Regions from separate parts of the Klebsiella sp. R445 genome, predicted to be linked through region 2. Evidence: predicted binding sites of a transcription regulator. Region 2 holds the regulator's gene; the other holds the start of a gene.
The links. The regulator Fur, encoded in region 2, represses iron uptake genes when iron is present. The targets are predictions, from matches to a motif close to ATAATAATGAGAACNACTATCAA.
Positions count from the first base shown of each region.

Region 1: feoA (ferrous iron transporter A) is a predicted target of Fur. The motif match lies at 1,667-1,689, and genes of this name have one in related genera.

Region 1 covers NZ_CP180446.1:3,584,308-3,587,662, reverse strand. Annotated here, with positions in the region: gene ACMYSN_RS16695 (Tex family protein) at 1-1,350, shown strand, start outside; gene feoA (ferrous iron transporter A) at 1,794-2,021, shown strand; gene feoB (ferrous iron transporter B) at 2,050-3,355, shown strand, end outside.
Region 2 covers NZ_CP180446.1:1,652,459-1,655,813, reverse strand. Annotated here, with positions in the region: gene chiP (chitoporin ChiP) at 1-748, shown strand, start outside; gene ACMYSN_RS07715 (ChiQ/YbfN family lipoprotein) at 796-1,128, shown strand; gene fur (ferric iron uptake transcriptional regulator) at 1,202-1,654, opposite strand; gene fldA (flavodoxin) at 1,947-2,477, opposite strand; gene ybfE (LexA regulated protein) at 2,627-2,920, opposite strand; gene ybfF (esterase) at 3,054-3,355, opposite strand, start outside.

The sequences.
Region 1 (3,355 bases), 1.9 Mb from region 2:
ACCATGGGCCTAGATCCTGGCCTGCGTACCGGGGTGAAGGTCGCGGTTGTCGACGGCACCGGTAAACTGGTAGCCACCGATACCATCTACCCGCATACCGGGCAGGCTGCCAAAGCGGCGGTTGCCGTGGCTGCGCTGTGTGAAAAACATAACGTCGAACTGGTGGCGATCGGTAACGGCACCGCTTCCCGCGAAACCGAGCGTTTCTTCCTCGACGTGCAGCAGCAGTTCCCGAAAGTTACCGCGCAGAAGGTGATCGTTAGCGAAGCGGGCGCCTCCGTCTACTCCGCCTCCGAGCTCGCGGCGCTGGAGTTCCCGGACCTCGACGTCTCCATTCGTGGTGCGGTATCTATCGCCCGTCGCCTGCAGGACCCGCTGGCCGAGCTGGTTAAAATCGACCCGAAATCCATTGGCGTGGGCCAGTATCAGCACGACGTCAGCCAGTCGCAGCTGGCGCGTAAACTGGATGCGGTCGTCGAGGACTGCGTAAACGCCGTCGGCGTAGATCTGAACACCGCCTCCGTGCCGCTGCTCACCCGCGTGGCCGGTCTGACCCGAATGATGGCGCAAAATATCGTCGCCTGGCGTGATGAAAACGGTCAGTTCCAGAACCGCCAGCAGCTGCTGAAAGTGAGCCGCCTCGGGCCAAAAGCCTTTGAACAGTGTGCCGGCTTCCTGCGCATCAACCACGGCGATAACCCGCTGGATGCCTCTACCGTGCACCCGGAAGCCTACCCGATCGTGGAGCGCATTCTGGCCGCCACCCAGCAGGCGCTAAACGACCTGATGGGCAACAGCAGCGAACTGCGCAATCTGAAAGCTGTCGATTTCACCGATGACAAGTTTGGTGTGCCAACGGTATCCGACATCATCAAAGAGCTGGAAAAACCGGGGCGTGACCCGCGTCCGGAGTTTAAAACCGCGAAGTTTGCCGACGGCGTCGAGACCATGAACGACCTGCTGCCCGGTATGGTGCTTGAAGGGGCGGTCACCAACGTCACCAACTTTGGCGCCTTTGTCGACATCGGCGTTCACCAGGATGGCCTCGTGCATATCTCATCGCTGTCGAATAAATTCGTCGAAGACCCGCATACCGTGGTCAAGGCCGGCGATATCGTGCAGGTGAAAGTAATGGAGGTCGATCTGCAGCGCAAGCGTATTGCCTTAACCATGCGTCTGGACGAGCAGCCTGGTGAGAGCAACGCCCGACGCGGCGGCGGCAACGAACGCCCGCAGGGTGGCAACCGCCCGGCAGCGAAAGCGGCGAAACCTCGCGGCCGTGAAACGGCGTCGGCCGGTAACAGCGCCATGATGGACGCGCTGGCTGCGGCGATGGGCAAAAAACGTTAATGCCTTCCCGGCCCCTCGTTATGAGGGGCCGTTTCCTTTCCCGCAACGCTCGCCATTCCCTTCCCCTCTGCCAGTAATCTCTGAGCGTTTATATATTCTCGTAACCGATTAATTACAGTTAATTACGGTCAATAAAATGAGTAAATATTCTCCGCATAAAGATTTCATTTTGTTAACCAATGAAACCTTAATTAAACATTAACGACAGCGGCACTGTTTGGCTTTATTTTCCCCCACACTACAGACCTTGCGTCATATCAAAAAACCGGCAAATTTGCCGGGCTAAATTGATTATTACACCGCTTATGTATTGATGATAAAAACCATTATCATTATCATCATTATAGTCAGTATATATTTTCTCCGTTGGCGATGCTCCCCGGCGCGGTGTAGCTATCGCATGTAATCCGTTCTCATTGACTTAGCGATGACAAGTAGGCCCTATGCAATTCACTCCTCATAGTGCGTGGAAAATCACTGGTTTCTCTCGCGATATTAGCCCGGCCTATCGTCAGAAACTGCTGTCTCTTGGAATGCTGCCTGGCTCTTCTTTTAGTGTGGTTCGCGTCGCACCGCTTGGCGATCCCGTTCATATCGAAACCCGGCGCGTGAGCCTGGTATTACGTAAAAAAGATCTCGAATTAATCGAACTGGAAGCGGTTGCACAATAACGCCGGCCCGGCACTCAGAGTCTGAAATATGAAAAAATTAACCATTGGTTTAATTGGAAATCCTAATTCCGGTAAAACAACGTTATTCAACCAGCTCACCGGCGCCCGCCAGCGAGTAGGCAACTGGGCCGGGGTGACCGTTGAGCGCAAAGAAGGGGCGTTTAGCACCACGGACCACCAGGTCACGCTGGTTGACCTGCCGGGAACTTACTCGCTCACCACCATCTCTTCGCAGACCTCTCTGGATGAGCAAATTGCCTGCCACTATATCCTCAGCGGCGACGCCGACATGCTGATTAACGTGGTCGACGCCTCGAACCTGGAACGTAACCTCTACCTGACGCTCCAGTTACTGGAACTCGGGTTCCCCTGCATCGTCGCCCTGAATATGCTGGATATCGCCGAGAAGCAAAAAATCCGTATCGACGTTGATGCGCTCGCGGCCCGTCTCGGCTGCCCGGTGATCCCGCTGGTTTCTACGCGCGGTCGCGGGATCGAAGCCTTAAAAATGGCGGTCGATCGCCACCAGCAAAATACCGCGCTCGAACTGGTGCACTATCCGCAGCCGCTGCTGCGCGAAGCCGACATGCTGGCCCAGGAGATGGCGCAGGAAATCCCGGCACGCCAACGCAGCTGGCTGGGTCTGCAGATGCTGGAGGGTGATATTTACAGCCGCGCATACGCCGGTAATGCCGAGCATAAACTAGAGTCCGCGCTCGCCAACCTGAGCAATGAGATTGACGACCCGGCGCTGCATATTGCCGACGCCCGCTATCAAAGCATCGCCGCCATCTGCGATGCGGTCAGCAACACCCTGACTGCCGAGCCGAGCCGCTTCACCGCCGCGATGGATAAAATCGTCCTCAGCCGCGTGCTGGGGCTGCCGGTATTTCTGTTTGTCATGTACCTGATGTTCCTGCTGGCAATCAACATCGGCGGCGCGCTGCAGCCGTTCTTCGACGCCGGTTCCGTGGCTATCTTTATCCATGGCATCCAGTGGCTGGGCTACACCCTGCACCTTCCGGACTGGCTGACCGTTTTTCTGGCTCAGGGGATTGGCGGCGGTATCAATACCGTCCTGCCGCTGGTGCCGCAGATTGGCATGATGTACCTGTTCCTCTCCTTCCTTGAGGATTCCGGTTATATGGCGCGGGCGGCGTTCGTCATGGACCGCCTGATGCAGGCGCTGGGTCTGCCGGGAAAATCCTTCGTGCCGCTGATTGTCGGCTTCGGCTGTAACGTCCCGTCGGTGATGGGGGCGCGCACGCTGGATGCACCGCGTGAACGCCTGATGACCATCATGATGGCGCCATTTATGTCCTGCGGCGCACGCC
Region 2 (3,355 bases):
TTATCTGCACTCGCTGGGCGCCAAATACGATTTTAAAAATGACCTCGTGCTGGAAGCGGCGTTTGGTCAGGCTGAAGGTTATATCGACCAGTATTTTGCCAAAGCCAGCTACAAATTTGATATTGCCGGTACGCCGTTAAACACCAGCTACCAGTTCTACGGTACGCGTGACAAAGTCAGCAACGGCGGCAGCAACGATATTTACGACGGTACCGCCTGGCTGCAGGCATTGACCTTCGGTTACAAGGTCGCTGATGTGCTCGACCTGCGTCTGGAAGGGACCTGGGTGAAAGCCGATGGCCAGCAGGGTTACTTCCTGCAGCGTATGACCCCGACCTATGCGTCGTCCAACGGTCGTCTTGATGTGTGGTGGGATAACCGCTCTGACTTCAACGCCAACGGCGAAAAAGCGGTGTTCTTCGGCGCGATGTATGACATGAAAAACTGGAACATGCCGGGCTGGGCGTTTGGTGCATCATACGTTTACGCCTGGGATGCTAAGCCGGGAAGAATGTCTACGCCGGACGCTTACTACAACGCGGATACTCGTCTGAAAGAGTCGGCCTACAGCCTGGATGCCATGTACACCGTCCAGGACGGGCGCGCCAAAGGCACGTTGTTCAAACTGCACTTCACGCAATACGACAACCACTCCGATATCCCGAGCTGGAGCGGTGGTTATGGCAACATCTTCCAGGATGAGCGTGACGTGAAATTCATGGTTATTGCCCCGTTCACTATTTTCTGATGCCGTCGCGGCAGGCCTGAACCTGCCGCAACTCTGAGAGGTTAATGATGAAAAAACTGTTGCTCATCGCGATAATGGCATCAGGGTTGGTAGCCTGTACGCAGTCTCCCGCGCCGAAAGAAGATGCAAAACTGAAAGATGCCTACAGCGCCTGCATTAATACCGCGGAAGGCAACCCGGACAAGGTCCAGGCCTGCCAGAGCGTGCTGGATGTGCTGAAAGAAGATAAGCAGCATCAGCAGTTCGCAAATCAGGAAAGCGTGCGTGTCCTCGATTACCAGCAGTGTATTCTGGCGACCCGCACCGGCAACGATCAGGCCGTGAAAGCGCGTTGCGACCAGATCTGGAAAGAGATCCGCAGCAACAATACCAAGCCCTGATAGCCTTCTGCCATCAGCGCATAAAAAAAGCCAACCGTCAGGTTGGCTTTTTGCTGTTTGCGCGGCGGGAAACTTATTTTTCCACCGCGTCGTGTGCATGCTCATCTTCGCGGCAGTCGCCTTCTGCACAGTGGCCGTACAGGTACAGGCTGTGGTTGGTCAGACGAATGCCGTGACGGGTAGCGATTTCACGCTGGCGCGCTTCAATAGAGTCATCACTGAACTCGATCACTTTGCCACAATCGAGGCAAATAAGGTGATCGTGATGATGCTGCTGCGTCAGTTCGAAAACAGATTTACCGCCTTCGAAATTATGGCGGGTAACAATGCCAGCATCATCAAACTGGTTCAGTACGCGGTATACGGTAGCCAGACCAATTTCTTCACCCATGTCGATCAGGCGTTTGTATAAATCTTCCGCACTGACGTGATGGTTATCCGGTTCCTGTAAAACTTCCAGGATTTTTAATCGTGGAAGTGTGACTTTCAGGCCAGCCTTCTTTAATGCGGTATTGTTGTCAGTCATGCGGAATCTGTCCTGTTGCTAATCGATCTACTTCCATCAGCGGAAGTAATACAGAGAATCACCCGATGTAATGCGTCTCATTATAGAACTGCCATGTTGAAATGAAAACCGCAAGCATCGTGCCTTGTATGCTGTTAAAAACGAGGTGCCAGTTACAAACTGCGTCACCTGACCTCATCGAATCAGAGGACATTGTACAGATATGTGGTTAAAAGTTAAAAACTTGTAGCTATTAGTTTTATTGCTTTTACCTATCAAAGCGGCGAAACCATAAGGTAACGCCGTTTTATCATTATGCGTTTTTGATTTCTTCGAGGTGCAGCTCTTCAGAAATCTGCTTCACCCACTGAGAGACACGTTCGTTGGTCAATTCAGGCTGGCGATCTTCATCGATAGCCAGACCGACGAAGTGGTCGTCATCCGCCAGGCCTTTAGAGGCTTCAAAATGGTAGCCCGCCGTCGGCCAGTGACCCACGATAGTGGCGCCGCGCGGCTCGATAATGTCGCGAATGGTGCCTAATGCATCACAGAAATATTCTGCATAGTCTTCCTGGTCGCCGCAGCCAAACAGTGCAGCCAGTTTACCGTTGAAGTCGACCTCTTCCAGCGTCGGGAAGAAATCGTCCCAGTCGCACTGCGCTTCACCGTAGTACCAGGTAGGAATGCCGAGCAGCAGAATGTCGTAGGCTTCCAGATCTTCTTTGCTGCTCTTGGCAATGTCGTGAACATCAGCAACATCTTTACCAAGCTGCTTCTGAATCATTTTTGCAATATTCTCGGTGTTGCCCGTGTCGCTGCCAAAAAAGATGCCGATGATTGCCATGAGTAAAATAACCTCTTGAAACTTAATAATGTGGTAGTGGCGTAATGCCCGCAGATAACGGCAATCATAGCAGAACAGGCGCGGGCGCGGAAACAGCAATCACGCCCGACTGCACACTCTGCTACATGAAAGCGTTTTTTTGAGGATTTTCAGGCTTTATCCTGGCGATGCAGGGCAGCCAACTGAGTCATGAGTATCTCTTCGATCAAATCGCTGCGGTTCATATTGCGTGCTTCCGCCAGCTCATTGAGTGCGTCTACTGCCTCCGCGTTGAGTTTTAGCTCAACACGCTTCAGCCCGCGAACTTTATCGCGTTTGAGCTGATTACGTTTGTTGATGCGCAGTTGTTCATCGCGCGCAAGCGGATTGGTCTTTGGTCTTCCCGGGCGCCGCTCGGTTGCGAACAAATCTAATGTCGTACGGTCCGTTTGTTCTTTTGCCATGATTCTGAGTGACTTCGGGGAAACAGGTTGTCGGGCTATAGCCGACACAGATAGCGCGCCATAATACATCAGGCGAACCGCTGCGCCAACGACCGCGGGCATTCTGCTGCGCGGTCGGGCAGTTTTTAGCCAGTTAGGCCTGTCGTGTGCTCAGATAGCGGCGAATTGCGCGCAAAACGGCCTCCGGTTTCTCGGCATGGACCCAGTGGCCGGCCCCGGCAATCACATGCGCCCGCGCCTGCGGGAACTGGGCGAGCAGGGTGTTACGATAGGCATCGGTGACGTAAGGTGAATTCCCGCCAGGGATAAACAGCGCCGGATGCGGCCACGCCGGAATAGGTTCCCAGCCCACAATATGCGGGTACTGGTCCCATAGCACCGGCACATTAAAGCGCCACTGGCCATCGACGAAGGATTTCAGCAGGAACTGAATCA